2 regions of the Actinomyces sp. oral taxon 171 str. F0337 genome follow, and region 1 is predicted to be linked to the other one. Evidence: riboswitches for the same ligand, from Rfam matches in the RefSeq annotation. Region 1 holds a riboswitch; the other holds the start of a gene.
The links. A riboswitch is a leader RNA that binds a small molecule or an ion and turns the genes downstream of it on or off. The one in region 1 is predicted to bind S-adenosylmethionine.

Region 1 (7,557 bases):
TTGATGTCCAGCTTGATACCGGAACCCTTGGTGAGGTTGTCCTGGACCCACTTGAGGATCTCGACGTGGGGCTTGGGGGTGGCACCGATGGTGATCGTGGCGGTGTCGCCGTCGACCTTGATGCCCTGGACGTCGCCGCCCTTACCGGACTTGGAGCAGGCGGCCAGGGTGAGGGCGGCGGCGGTGGCCAGGCCGCCGGCGATGACGGTGCGCCGGGAGATGGAGGAGGACATGGTGGTTCCTTTCGCGGGGCCGGGCGGCCCCAGTGACGGGAGGGAGGAAAGGCTTGACAGTGCTGGGGCCGACGACGTGGCCGACCGGTTCCAGGCGGCTCAGCGCGCTTACCCGGCTGGTGATCGCCTCAGCGGTGGTTCACCAGCCGGCTGAGCATGTCGCCGACGAGCTGGATGATGCCGACGATGAGGACGATGACGACCACGGTGATGACCATGACGTCCACCTGGTTGCGCTGGTACCCGTACTGGATGGCGAGGTCACCCACGCCGCCGCCGCCGACGGCGCCGGCCATGGCGGAGTAGCCCAGGAGGGTGATGATGGTGACGGTGGCCGACTGGATGAGGATCGGCAGGGCCTCGCGCACGAGGACGCCCCAGGTGATCTGCAGGCCGGAGGCACCCATCATGAGGGCCGCCTCGACCTTGCCGTGATCGACGTCGTTGATGGCCGTCTCCACCAGGCGCGCGTAGAAGGGGATCGCGCCGATGGTCAGCGGGACGCAGGCCGCCTGCCACCCCAGGGAGGTGCCCACGAGGATCCGGGTGATCGGGATGAGGGCCACCATGAGGATGATGAAGGGCATGGAGCGTCCGATATTGACGATCTGCGAGAGCACCCAGTACAGGGGCGGGTTGCGGAACTGGCCCCGTTTGCCGGTAGAGACCAGGGCGAGCCCCAGCAGAAGCCCGAGGACAACCGTCACGGCCCCGGAGACGAAGGTCATCGACAGGGTCTCAACGAGGGCGTAGCCGAGCTTGTTCTGGATGGCCGGGTTGTCGAACCAGGTGCGACTGCTCGGCACCGCGGCCTGGGTCAGCGGAAGGAGGATCGAGTTCATGAGCGGACCTCCGCAGCAATACCGGCGTGACGCAGGGTGCTCACGGCCTGTTCGGTGTCGGATCCGGGGACGGTGACGGCCAGGCGCCCGATCTGGGCCTGCCCGATCGTCTCGAAGACGCCGGCGGCGATGTCCCCGCCGAGCTCGGCGACCATGGACATGAGGGCGACGGCGGCCGGCTGGCCCGGGTGGGCGGTGATGGAGACGTCGATGACGCTCTCCCCGTGGGCGACGGCGGCCTCAGGCACCTTCGGGAAGGGCACGATCTCGCGTGAGAGCCGGGAGCCGACGTCGAGCACGATGTCCTCCAGGCGACCGCTCTCGACGATCTGCCCGGCCTCGAGCAGGCTGACGGAGTCGCAGACCTGGCGGACCACGCTCATCTCGTGGGTGATGATGATGACGGTCAGGCCCAGGGTGTCGCGAACGTTCTTGATGAGGTCGAGGATGGAGCGGGTGGTCTCCGGGTCCAGGGCGGAGGTGGGCTCGTCGCACAGGAGGACGGCCGGGTCGTCGGCCAGCGCCCGGGCGATGCCGACGCGCTGCTTCTGACCGCCGGAGAGCTGGGAGGGGTAGGAGGCGCCGCGGTCGGCCAGGCCCACGAGGTCGAGCATGCGCCTGACGATCGGGTGACGCCTCCCGCCGGGGACGCCCGCGAGCGCCAGCGGGTAGGCGATGTTCTGCGCCGTGGTGCGCTGGTCGAGAAGGTTGGCGTGCTGGAAGACCATGCCGATGCGGCGTCGGGCCTCACGCAGCTGACCGGGCGACAGGGCGGTCATGTCCTGGCCGGCGACGCTCACGTGACCACTGGTGGGGCGCTCCAGGGAGGTCAGGCAGCGCACGAGCGTGGACTTGCCGGCCCCGGAGGTGCCGACGATGCCATGGATGGAGCCGGCGGCGACGTCGAGGCTGAGCCCGTCCAGGGCCCGCACCTCCTTACCGCTGCGCAGGCGGTAGACCTTGTGGACGTCCCGCAGGGAGATCATGGGGGCGTCGGCGGAGCCGTCCTCCTCGGCGTCGGTGCTTGCGGCCTCGGGGCTCTCAGGTTCGGTGTCCCGGGGCTCGGCGCTCACGCCCTCCCCGGGCTCGACGCGCGGGGAGTCGGAGGAGTCGTTCTCCTCGGACCGGCCGGGCTCGGCGGTCGACTGTTCGCTTGTGCTCACGTATTCCTCCATCGTTCCTGGCGGAAGCACCCGCACCATGAAGGGGGTTGCTGCAATGTCGTCGAGCCAGGTCTCTCGGTTGCTCTGGATGGCCGCGAATAACTTACGCAGCGCCGCCTTCGCGACGCAAGCGACGCCACTGCCAAGGGACCGAGGTCACGCCCGCACCCGGCGGCAGGGACCACTGTGCGGGCCGGGTCCGCGGCCCGCCGGTCCCTCCCTGCCGCTCGACCCGGCCGTGATCGGCGTTTCAGCAACATCCTGGCTATTCCCAGGTCGCGTGTCGGCGACGCTACTCGCACTGCACAGGGCGACGTGCTTGGATCTGCCCATGAGTGCGACCTCAGAGCCGACCGCCCCCGACATCCTGGGTGAGCCGTGGGTGGCCCGCCGCATCCCGGTGACCGAGTCGCCCACGAAGGCCCCCGGCGCCGATCACGCCGTGCTCGTCTTCCAGCGTGAGGCGGCCGGTCGGGCCAGCCGGCCACGGCACTCGCGCGCGGTGCTCTATCTGCACGGCCGCAGCGACTACTTCTTCCAGACCCACCTGGCGCAGGCCTACCTCGACGCCGGTTTCGAGTTCTACGCGCTGGACCTGCGGGCCTGCGGGCGGGCCGGTACCGGGCACGCCTCACCGCACGACGTGCGCGACCTGCGCGTCCATGACGAGGAGATCGCCGAGGCCCTGCGCATCATCCGCTCCGAGCACGGGCACGACGTCGTCGTCCTCAACGGGCACTCGACCGGCGGACTGCAGGCGGTCATCTGGGCGGCCGACCACCCCGGGACCGTGGACGCGCTCGTCCTCAACTCCCCGTGGCTGGACCTGCGCGGATCGGCGCTGGTGCGCTCCTACGGCTCGGCCTGCGTGGACCTTGTCTCGCGACGGGACCCCGAGCGGGTCATCGGCGAGCCGGGCAGGGGCGATGAGGACAACTACGTGGCGGCCCTCCACCGGCGCTGGCGCGGAGAGTGGGACTGGGACCTGGCGCTCAAGCCGACGCCGTCCTTCCCGGTGCGGGCCGGGTTCCTGGCGGGGATCCGGCGTCTGCAGCGCGAGGTCCACCACGGGCTGGGGATCCGCGTGCCGATCCTCGTGTGCTGCTCAACGGCCAGCAGTGGCGTCAAGGCGACCCTGGAGGAGGCGCAGCGCTCCGACGTCGTCCTCGACGTGGAGCAGATCATCGACCGCTCCCAGTACCTGGGCGATGACGTGACCGTCCGCCAGATTCCCGAGGGCGTCCACGACCTGGCCCTGTCCGGGCCGCTGGCGCGTGCCGAGTACCTTCAGGCCGTCATGCGCTGGCTGGACAACCGCCTGCACTGAGCCGTCAGTCGAGGAGCGCGGCGAGCTCGTCGGCGAGCTCATCACTGACCCGTTCGACGACCTCCAGGGTGTCGACGAAGTCGGCCATGGTGCCGTACCAGGGGTCGGGCACGTTGAGGACGCTGCGGGAGGCCCCGCCCGCGACGACGGCCTCGGCCTGCTGGGCGGAGGCCGGGTCGAGCTCGCGGTACATGCGGATGCGGGTGGGCTCCGCCCCGAGTCCCGCGGCGCGGCGCTGGAGGACGTTCCAGTGGGAGTCGGTCATGGCCAGCAGGAGGTCGGCCTCGGCGATCTCGGCGTCGGTGACGCGGTGGGCGGTGTGGGAGGCGATGGCGCTGTCCGTGGCGCGCGAGACGTCGTCGGCGCCGGCGCCGTAGCCGGCCTCGGTCAGGACACGGCGGGCCCGGGAGTCGATGGGGTTGCCGCGCTCCTCGTCGGAGACGCCGGCGGAGGTGACGGTCACGCCGCCCGGTCCGGAGTCGGGGATGCCGGCGGCGGCGAGGCGGTCGCGCAGGACGATCTCGGCCGTGGCGGAGCGGCAGATGTTGCCGGTGCACACCATGATGACGCGGTAGGGACCCGCGCCGCGGGGGCCGGGTAGCGAGGCGGGCGCCGGGGCGGTTGAAGAGGTGGAGGCTGCGGAGGTTGTCTCGGTGCTGGCGTCGGAGGAGCTCACGCCCCCGAGCCTTGCGCACGCCGCGGTCGCCTGTCCACTGAGGTCGACTGAGGTGAGGCGTCCGCGCGTTCGTACCCTCCACCCCTCGAATGCGCGGCATGAGGTACGAACGCGACGTCGGCAAGAGGCCACTGCGGGGCCCCGGCTAGAGCGCGCGGCCCTCGAGGACGTCGGCGACCCAGGAGCGGGCCACGACGAAGTCCTTGTCGCTGGTGCCGGCCAGGACCGCCGTCGGGCGGGCGTCCAGCCGCGGGTAGGAGCCCAGGAACCGCACCACCGGGCAGGTGCGGTGCAGCCCGATGAGGGCCGCCTGGACCCGCTCCTCGCGCACGTGCCCCTCAACGTCGATGGAGAAGCGGTAGCGCCCCAGGGAGTCGCCCACGGGCCGGGACTCGATGCGTGAGAGGTTGACGCCGCGGGCGCTGAACTGCTCGAGCATGTCCAGCAGCGCGCCGGAGCGGTCGTGGGGGAGGTGGACGAGCAGGGTGGTCTTGTCGGCGCCGGTGGGCTCACCCGCGCGGCCGGGCCGGGTCACCTTCACGAAACGGGTGACGGCGTCGGGGTTGTCCGCCACGCCCCCGGCTATGACCTCCAGCCCGTACTCCTTGGCGGCCAGCGGGTTGCACAGGACGGCCTGGAACCCGGTGTCCCCGTCGGTGGTGGCCAGCGCGCGGGCGGGCGCCGACGTGGAGGTCCCGGCCACGTACACGGCCTCGGGGAGGTTCTGGTGGACCCAGCCGCGGCACTGGGCCCAGGCGTGCGGGTGGGTGGAGATGGCGCGCACGTCCTCCAGGCGGGTACCGGGCCGGCCGGCCAGGACGAAGGTGATCGGCACGGCCATCTCGGCGGCGATGACCAGGGGCGTGGAGGCCACGAGGTTGTCCAGCGTGGCGTTGACCCCGCCCTCGACGGAGTTCTCAATGGGCACGACGGCGGCCTCCACCGTGCGCTCGCGCAGGTGGTTCAGGGCGGTGGGCACGTCCGGGCACGGGTCGAGCTCGACGTCAGCGGGGGCGACCTGGCGCAGCGCCATCTCGGTAAAGGTGCCGGCCGGCCCCAGGAAGGACCAGAGCGGAGCGGGAGCAGTCATGGGCACAGGGTAGCCAGTCCGGGCCGCCGGGCCGGTGGCGGCTTGCTCCGTGGAACACGGGAGCCCTCCCGCGACGGCGGCGGGCCTGGCAGGCTGGAGCCATGAGTGTTTTCCGCAAGCACGACGACGGCCCGGTCTCCACCGCCCTGGAGGCCCAGGGCCTGACCTGGCTCGCCGAGGCGATGGCCGACGGCGGGGCGCACGTGGTGCCGGTGACCAGCGGTCCGGGCTGGCTGGAGGAGCCGCGGCTGACGACGACCGGCGTGACCCCGGCCGGGGCGGAGGCCTTCGGCCGGGCGCTGGCCGTCACCCACGCGGCGGGTGCCCCGGCCTTCGGGGCGGCGCCTCCCGGCTGGGACGGCCGGGCGCAGATGGGCCGCTCGGACATCCGGCTGCGGCCGCACGCCGCGGAGGAGGGCGAGCCGCGCCGCTGGGGCGAGTTCTACGCCGAGGACCGGATCCTGCCCTACCTGCAGCCCAGTCGGGACAACGGCTCGATCAGTGTGGGTGGGGCCCGCGTCGTCGAACGGCTGTGTGAGCGGCTGCGCGACGGAGACTTCGACACCGACCAGCCGGCCCTGGTGCGCGCCGGTGCCCGCGAGCGCGGCGCACGGGTCGCGGTGGCCCGCACGCACGGGGACCTGTGGTGCGGCAATGTCCTGTGGACCCCGGCCGACGAGGCCGCCCAGTGGGCGCCGTCCCGGGCCGGGCTCGGGCCGCAGGTGTCCGCCCCCGAGACGGTTGACGGGCCGACGGTGGTCGGCGTGCTCATCGACCCGATGGCGCAGGGCGCGCACGCCGAGACCGACCTGGCGGCCCTGGGCGTGTTCGGGCAGCGCTACCTGGATCGCATCTACGCGGCCTACCACGAGGTCTCGCCGCTGGCGGAGGGCTGGCGCGAGCGGGTGGGCCTCCACTCCTGGCACATCATCATGATTCACGCCTTCCTCTTCGGTGGGGGCTATGGCGGGGAGGCGGTCGCCGTGGCCCGCCAGTACCTGTGAGCCGATGCCGGCCAGGACATCGCACCCATTTTGTCCGCCTGGGACGACTTTGAAACCGGCTAGGAGAAGAGCCGTCCGCGTTTGTGCTGGTCAAAGCAATTTGCCTGCGCGTCGACCAGCAGAGACGACGTCAAAGTCGTCCCATCTGGACACTTTTCGGGCTACGAGGCCCCGTAGGCTGGCCGGGTGAGACCTCGACGACGTCAACAGCGCCTGGTGCGCGCGGTCGTGTACGTCCTCGTGCTGCTGGTGGTCATCGGCATGATCCTGGCGGTGGTGGGTCCGACGCTGGCCACCGCGGCTCCAACGGTGTCGGCGCCCCAGCCGGCCTCCGATGCCGCCTCGTCCTCGCGGCCGGCGCCGGTGATCGTCCTGGGGACGAACAATCTCACCTGGGCGGACCTGCGGGAACAGGCCTCCCATGACGGCGTCGGTGGGGACTCCGGCTCTCCCGGCGTCGGCTCGGCGGCCGCCCGCCTGCTGGCCTTCGCCTCCCGGGGCGAGCCGATGAATCTGTCCGTGCGCACTCCGGCGGACCGCACCTGCCCGGCCGACGCCTGGCTCACCCTGGGCCGGGGCAAGCGCGCGAGCGCCATCGAACCGGCTGCTTCCTGCGCCGGCCCCACTGCCGCGATCCCTCGCGACACCCCCCTGGTCGGGGCGCTCGGGCATGACGTCTCGATCCAGACCGTCGGCCCCGGCACGCAGCTGGCCATGGGAGCACCGGGGGGCTCAGCGAACAGGCCCGCCCCCTTGACCCCTTCGGTGGCCGAGGCCCTGGCCGCCGGCGCGGACCTCACGATGGTCGACACCGCCCGGGACGCCTCCACCGACGCCGAGCGGATCACCGCCCTCGACGACGCCCTGCGCACGGTCCAGGAGCAGGCGCGTCCCGGCACCCGCCTCGTCATCGCCTCCCTGGCCGACGACGAGGCCCCCGGCCCGCAGATGGCGGTCCTGCCCGCGGGTACGACCAGTGCGCGAGGCACCTCCGACGGCCTCGTCATCGGCGACTCCACGCACCAGCCGGGCCTGGCCCAGCTGACCGACCTCACCCCGACTCTCGTGTCCGCCCTGGCCGGCCGCCACGACCCGGCCTTCGACGGTCGGGCGCTCACGCTGCCCGAGACCGGCCGCGCGGGCACCGCAACAGCCGCCGCTGGCGCGGCCACTGGGGACGCCCGCATCTCGCGGCTCGCCGACGACGCCCTGCACGCCCGCG
Region 2 (7,557 bases), 1.4 Mb from region 1:
CGACCAACGCGGTCGTGTCGAACAACCTGTTCGAGAACAACGGCTCCAACGCCTTCGGCATCAATGACTCCAGCGGAGCCAAGGTGGAGAACAACCTGTGGAGGAACAACAACACCTCCGGCTTCATCACGAAGGACTGTGGTGCCTACTGCACCCTGGCCGATACCAAGATCACCCACTCCAAGAACATCCGCTTCGCCAATAACACGGTGGACTACTCGGCCACCGGTGTGGACATCTCCGACCCCACGGCCTATGACCAGAACCGGGCCGCGGGCGTCTGGTTCGACGAGGGCGTGATCGACTCCGAGATCGTTGGCAACTACTTCGTCAACGTCCCGGTGGCGGTCTTCAACGAGGTCTCCTCCAACAACCTCATCGCCTCCAACATCGTGGCCGGAGCCGGTATCGGCATCCACGTCTCCGGGTCCAATGACACCCGCGTGTGGAACAACACCGTCTCCCATGCGCTCACCAGCCTGTGGGTCCAGGAGGACACCCGTTCCGACGGCTGCAACGCCCGCAACGCTCAGGGTGTGTGCACCCAGGTTCAGAAGTGGAGCGCCGAGCACGGACTGAGCTGGGACGCCACCAACACCACGGTGATGAACAACATCTTCTCCTCCGAGCAGACCACCCCCATGCCCGGGGACCCGTGGCGCTACTCGGCCATGGTTCAGGTCCTCGGTGGGGCCAACCAGGACGGTTCCGGCGCGGTCTACGCCAACGAGATGGTCACCACCATCGACTACGACGCCTACTACCGCCACGAGAACCCTCAGACCCTGTCCACCACGGTCCTGTGGAACTGGGGCCCGGACCGCAAGACCCAGTCGGTCAACGCCGAGAAGCTCTCCGACTTCACGGCCAGCTCGAGCGTCAAGGCTGCAGGTAAGGAGTCCAACGGTCTGGACCTGCACGGCTCTCCGGAGAACAACCCGTTCTTCGTCAAGGAGTCGGCCAACCCGATGGACAAGACCTCGGACTTCCACCTCAAGGAGGGAAGCCCCGCCTCCGGCAACGGCCACGCCCTGCCCGAGGACATCGCCAAGACCCTCGGCGTCAATGCCAACGTCGCCGTGGACCGCGGTGCACTGGTCAACGTCGCCTGGGGCGGTGGCGCCGTTCCCGGTGCCGGCGACACCCCCGCCGACAACGGTGGCAACAACGGCGGCAATGCCAATAACAATGCCAATAACAATGCCGGCAACAACAACGGCGGCAAGGGAGACAACGCTGGCAACAACGGCGGCAACAACAACGGTGGTAATGCCAACAACAACGCCGGGGGTAACGGCGGGAAGAGCGGCAACCAGCCCTCCACCGCTGTCTCCCCGAACACCAACGGCTCCACCGCCGCCGACAGTGCTACCAGTGGTAGTGCTACCGGCACCGCCGGGCAGGGCGCGCAGACCGCCAGCCCCTCTGGCTCCAAGGCGGGTGCTGGGCAGAAGAACTCCGGCATCGCCAAGCCTGGCGGCAACGCTCAGGCCGGTCAGGGCCAGGCCGCTGCAGCTGCAGCAGCTACCGGTGGTGGTCGCCTTCCGCTCACCGGCGCCAGCATGACCGCCATTGTCCTGGCGGTGGCCGCCATCGCCCTGGGCGGCGGATTCGTCCTGGTGCGTCGCCGCATGTCCAGCTGATCAGTGCCGGCCTCGGGGTGGAAGCGCAGAGAGAACGAGCTTGTGAGGAGCCCGGACAGCCCGGATCATCGCACTGTGTCTCAACCGCTCGCCATCACCGTCGGTGACTACTTCCCAGTGGGGGAGAGGATGCACCGGCTCACCCCGAGGCTGGCCCAGGCCACCAACACAGCACGCTCCGTCCTGATAGAGATCGCTCAGCACCGTGAGGTCATCACCTACGGCGAGCTCAGTGACTCGATCGGACGGAGCGTGCTGCCGCGTCATATGGGGCCGTTGCTCTCCATGATCAGCCACGACTGCGCTGCTCGAGGCGAACCGAGCCTGGCCTCCCTGGTGGTCTCGGCCGCCACCGGAGAGGTCAGCACCGGGGACTCGAGCTGGGCCCCGCCAGAACGGCGGGCCTGCTGGGCGAGATGGGATGGGAACCGGGACGGCGACTGAGCGGAGCAGTTCTCGCTATGTGGGACGCAGGCGAGGGTGGGAAACAGTCGTGGTTTGATACGCTCGACCATCCAGAGCGGCCGAGAGACCTGGTTCCATGACGCCGCAGCAACCCGGTACGCGGGTGCTTCAGCCAGGATCGATGGAGACGATGTGCGAGACAACGAGCCCACTGATGAGCCAACCGCCGCGGCAGGGAGCTGCGGTGACGGCCTGAGTAACGCCGACCCCGGAACCGTCCGGCCGTTGCCCACCGTCAGCCTGGAGCTCTTCCCGCCACGTCCGGGTAAGGCCGCCTCGGCCACCTGGGGCCGCATTGACAGGCTTCTTGCCACCGGACCCGACTTCGTCTCGGTGACCTACCGCCCCACCTTCGTCTCCGACCCCGCAGGAGGCAACAGCGACGGGGGTCATGAGGGGAGTCCTTCGAAGCCGGCAGCGGGCCGGTGCGACGTCGCGCCCCGCGTGCGCGTGGCCCAGGAGCGGACCAATCCGTCCGAGTGCGTGCTCGCCCACGTTCTGGAGTCCAGCACCATTCCCCTCATGGCGCATCTGACCTGTATCGGCTACTGCAAGCAGGAGGCCGTCGACATCGTCACCCGCTTCCTTCGTATGGGGGTGCGGCGCTTCCTCGCCCTGCGCGGTGACCCCCCAGCCGGTACCCGGGCCGACGACGTCGCTGGGGAGCTGCGCCATGCCGACGACCTCGTCCGGGTCATCCGGGAGGTTGAGGCCGACTTCTTCGGAGACGGCAGGCGCCACGTCACGATCGCCGTGGCCGCCTACCCGGCCGCTAATGACCATATCGAGGCCATCGAGGTCCTGGCCGCCAAACAGGCCGCCGGAGCCGACCTGGCGATCACCCAGGTGTTCTACGACGCGGCCGACTACGTGGCGCTGACCAACGCGGCCTCCTACGCGGGTGTGAGCATCCCGATCCTCCCCGGGGTGATCCCTCTGACCGACCTGCGTCGGCTCACCCGTCTCGAGGCACTCACCGGGGTGCGCGTGCCCGAGAGCCTGCGATCCTCACTGGGATCGGCCAGCGGCGCCACCCTCGTGGAACGCGGTATCGGCGCGACGCTCGACCTGGCCACTGCGCTGCTGCGCGCCGGGGCTCCCGGACTGCACCTGTACACCTTCAACCGCACTCGGCCGGCCCTCGACGTCATCAGCCACCTGCGTCTGGGTGGCATCCTGGCCGGAGCCGCGCCCGACCGGGAAGTGCGCGACGCCGTCGATCGCGGGTATCTCCAGGCCACCCCCGGTCGAGGCCCCTCCTTCCTGCGCTGCGGCACTCCCGGTGCAGCACTCTCTTCCCGCCACCCTGTCCAGCCCCACACCACCATCACCAAGGAGAACGCATGAGCGCCACCCCTGAGTCGGTCGCCCCCGCCTCACCGGCTGAGATCGCCGTGACGGAGTCACAGGTCCCCTCCGCCCCTCTGCCGGGGGCCACCATCCTGGGATACCCCCGCATCGGCAGGGACCGCGAGCTCAAACGCGCCGTGGAGTCCTTCTGGAAGGGGAACCTGAGCGTCGATGAGCTCAGGCACGCCGCCGCCGAGCTGCGCGGGGCGACCCGCTCGCGCCTGACGGACCTGGGGCTGACTCAGCCCGCCTCGATCCCCGCGGACTTCACTCTCTACGACCAGGTTCTTCAGGTGACTGCCACTCTGGGAGCCGCACCCGCCCGTTTCCGTGACCTGCTGAATGCCGACGGTGCCCTTGACGTCGAGGGCTACTTCACGCTGGCCCGCGGTGAGGGCGCCCGTCCGGCCCTGGAGATGACCAAGTGGCTGGACTCCAACTACCACTACCTGGTCCCCGAGATCGACGCCTCCACCCCCATCGACTACGTCGACAAAGCCATCGCCGCCCAGGTCCGCGAGGCCAGGGCCGCGGGGACCGAGGTGCGCCCCGTCGTCGTAGGACCGGTGAGCTACCTGCTCATGGCCAAGCCCTCCGACGAGGCGGCCGAGGGCTTCCACCCCCTGGACCGGCTCAGCGACGTTCTGCACGCCTACGGCCACCTCCTCATGGACCTGCACGAGGCCGGTGCCACCTGGGTCCAGCTCGATGAGCCCGCCCTGGTCTCCGACTCCTGGAACGTTGAGCGTCAGCGTGTCCTCGACGCCGTGCGCGACGCCTACACCTGGCTGGGCGCCATCGTGGAGCGTCCCCAGATCCTCGTGGCCGGAACCTACGGCTCACTGGGTGACGCCCTGCCCGTGCTCGGGCATGCCCCGATCGAGGCGCTGGGCCTCGACCTCGTGGCCGGCTCCCTGCCTGAGACCGGCGATCTGGCGGCACTGGAGGGCAAGGCCGTCGTTGCCGGTGTCGTCTCAGGACGCAACATCTGGCGCACCGACCTGAACCGGGCCATGGAAACGCTCGAGCAGCTGCGCGAGCGACTTCCCGAGGGCACCCCCATTACTGTGGCGACCTCCACCTCCCTGCAGCACGTGCCGCACGATGTCGAGCGCGAGACCGCCATCGACCCGGAGATCCGCTCCTGGCTCGCCTTCGCCGATCAGAAGGTCGGCGAGGTCATCACCCTGGCCAAGGGCCTGAGCCAGGGCCGTGACGCCATTGCCGCAGAGCTCACCCAGGACGCCGACCTGCGCAACCAGCGCGCCGCCCACCCGGGTGTGCGCCGTGACGAGGTGCGCACCGCCGTCGACGCCGTCACGGACGCCGACCGCACCCGCGCCCCTTACACCGAGCGCAAGGCGGCCCAGGACGAGCGCCTCGGCCTTCCCGAGCTTCCCACCACCACTATCGGATCCTTCCCTCAGACCGCTGAGATCCGTAAGGCCCGCGCCGCCTGGCGCAAGGGCGAGATCGACGCCGCCGCCTACGACGCCGCCATGCGCGCCGAGATCGCCAGTGTCGTCGCCCTTCAGGAACGTCTCGGCCTGGACGTCCTGGTCCATGGAGAGGCCGAGCGTAACGACATGGTCCAGTACTTCGCCGAGCTGCTCGACGGCTTCGTGACCACGGAGCACGGCTGGGTCCAGTCCTACGGATCGCGCTGCACCCGCCCCTCCATCCTGTGGGGCGACGTCGCCCGTCCCGAGCCCATGACGGTGGCCTGGTCGGCCTACGCCCAGTCCCTGACCGACAAGCCCCTCAAGGGTATGCTCACCGGCCCGGTGACGATCATGGCCTGGTCCTTCGTGCGCGACGACATCCCGCGCGCCCAGGTCGCCGACCAGCTGGGGCTGGCCCTGCGTGCGGAGGTGGCGGACCTCGAGGCCGCCGGTATCGGCGTCATCCAGGTCGACGAGCCCGCCATCCGTGAGACCCTGCCGCTGCGGCGCGCCGACCGCCCCGCCTACCTGGAGTGGTCCGTCGGCTCCTTCCGTCTGGCCACCGGAGGGGCGGCTCCCGCCACCCAGATCCACACCCACCTTTGCTACTCGGAGTTCGACGTCGTCATCGACGCGGTCGACCACCTCGACGCCGACGTGACCTCCATCGAGGCCTCCCGCTCGCGCATGGACATCCTTCCCGCGGTGGCCGAGCACGGCTTCGAGCGTCAGCTCGGCCCGGGCGTGTGGGATATTCACTCCCCGCGCGTGCCCAGCCAGTCCGAGTGCACCGAGCTGCTCCAGCGGGCCGTCGACGCCCTTGGGGCCGAAAAGGTCTGGGTCAACCCCGACTGCGGCCTCAAGACCCGCGCCTACCCCGAGACCGAGGCGAGCCTGGCCAGCCTCGTCGGTGCCGCCCGCGCTGTGCGCGGAGGCCGATGAGCCTCTGACTCAACCGCAGGCGTGCGAGGCGGCCCGGGAGAGGTGACGTGCTCTCCCGGGCCGCCTTGTGCGTGGCCGGTAGGCTTACGGACATGCTCACCCGCACTGATCTGCGCAGTAACCGACTCTCTGCACGCCAGCTGGCACAGGCCCTACCGCGGGCCGCCCTTGACGTCGCCTCCGCCCAGTCCGCAGTGGCTCCACTGATCGAGGACGTCCGCTCCCGGGGCGCAGCTGCACTGCGCGACGCCGCTGAGCGCTTCGACGGCGTGCGCCCCGTTCACCTGCGTGTGCCCGCTGCGGCCATCGCCCAGGCGCTCGACGACCTGGACCCGTCGGTGCGCGAGGCCCTCGAGCTGTCCATCGCCCACAACCGGGTCGGGCACGCCGCCCAGGTACCCGCCGAGCGCACTACGGAGGTGGTCCCCGGAGGCAGGGTGACCCAGTGCTGGATCCCCGTCGAGCGCGTCGGGCTCTACGTTCCCGGAGGACTGGCCGTCTACCCCTCCAGCGTGGTGATGAACGCGGTGGCCGCCCAGGTCGCCGGCGTTGAGCAGATCGCCCTGGCCAGCCCGCCGCAGGCCGAGTTCGCAGGTCTGCCTCACCCGACGATCCTGGCGGCGTGCGCGCTGCTCGGGATCACCGAGGTCTACGCCGTCGGCGGTGCCCAGGCAGTCGCGATGCTCGCCTACGGTGCTGACGCCCAGGACGACACCGACCGTGCAGACGCCGGGGGAGAGGTCCTGTGCCGGGGCGTCGACGTCATCACCGGTCCCGGCAACGTCTACGTGGCGGCTGCCAAGCGAGCCGTCATGGGAGCGGTCGGCATCGACGCCGAGGCGGGGCCTACCGAGATCGCCGTCCTGGCCGACGCCGGGGCCAACCCCGAGTACGTGGCCGCCGACCTGCTCTCCCAGGCGGAGCATGACCCCAACGCCGGCAGCGTCCTCATCACCGACTCCCCGGAGCTGGCCGACGCCGTCGATGCGGCGCTTGAGCGCAGGCTCAGTGCGACCCGGCACCTGGAACGGGCATCGACCGCCCTGAACGGTCCGCAGTCGGGAACCGTTCTAGTACGTGACCTCACGCAGGCCATTGAGGTTGCCAACGCCTACGCGGCCGAGCATCTGGAGATCCACACGTCCGATGCTCCAGAGGTCGCGCGTCGGATCCGCAACGCCGGCGCCATCTTCATCGGGCCCTACAGCCCTGTGCCCCTGGGGGATTACCTGGCCGGCTCCAACCATGTCCTGCCCACCGGTGGGACCGCCCGATTCGCGGCTGGACTGAGCGTGATGGCCTTCCTCAAACCGGTCCAGCTCATCGAGTACAGTGCGTGCGCCCTGGAGGCCATGACTCCTGCGCTGGAGGTTCTGGCAGGCTGCGAGGACCTGCCCGCCCACGGTGAGGCGGCCCGTGCCCGGAGGCAGTGAAAAAGCTGCTGAACAGGTCTTTCGAGCTCAATTTGTGACCTGTTCGTGATTATCCTCTGCTGCGTCCGGGGGTGGTTTCTGATGCGACCCCCACCTTCATTGATACTTCAATCGTTGAAATGACGCCATTTTTGGTTCTTGTGAGTCACCTCCAAGGGGTCGCTTATCGCGTGGTCGAATAACACAGTGTTGCAAAGCGTTACTCTATTGTTATATTTGGTTACGACGCACGGTGCGCCGTGCCCGACGGGATGAGTTCCCACATCCCGTCACCCCCGGGCG

Region 2: another riboswitch for S-adenosylmethionine. It lies ahead of FBF36_RS08115 (methylenetetrahydrofolate reductase); the one in region 1 lies ahead of FBF36_RS00705 (methionine ABC transporter ATP-binding protein).

What each region holds. Positions count from the first base shown of each region.
Region 1 covers NZ_CP040005.1:155,575-163,131, reverse strand. The annotation lists gene FBF36_RS00715 (MetQ/NlpA family ABC transporter substrate-binding protein) at 1-233, opposite strand, end outside; gene FBF36_RS00710 (methionine ABC transporter permease) at 362-1,075, opposite strand; gene FBF36_RS00705 (methionine ABC transporter ATP-binding protein) at 1,072-2,250, opposite strand; SAM riboswitch class I at 2,244-2,333, opposite strand; gene FBF36_RS00700 (alpha/beta hydrolase) at 2,570-3,565, shown strand; gene FBF36_RS00695 (low molecular weight protein-tyrosine-phosphatase) at 3,570-4,127, opposite strand; gene pheA (prephenate dehydratase) at 4,387-5,331, opposite strand; gene FBF36_RS00685 (fructosamine kinase family protein) at 5,433-6,335, shown strand; gene FBF36_RS00680 (hypothetical protein) at 6,522-7,557, shown strand, end outside.
Region 2 covers NZ_CP040005.1:1,839,575-1,847,131, reverse strand. The annotation lists gene FBF36_RS08125 (right-handed parallel beta-helix repeat-containing protein) at 1-1,643, shown strand, start outside; gene FBF36_RS08120 (hypothetical protein) at 1,719-2,087, shown strand; SAM riboswitch class I at 2,152-2,245, shown strand; gene FBF36_RS08115 (methylenetetrahydrofolate reductase) at 2,241-3,455, shown strand; gene metE (5-methyltetrahydropteroyltriglutamate--homocysteine S-methyltransferase) at 3,452-5,842, shown strand; gene hisD (histidinol dehydrogenase) at 5,935-7,275, shown strand.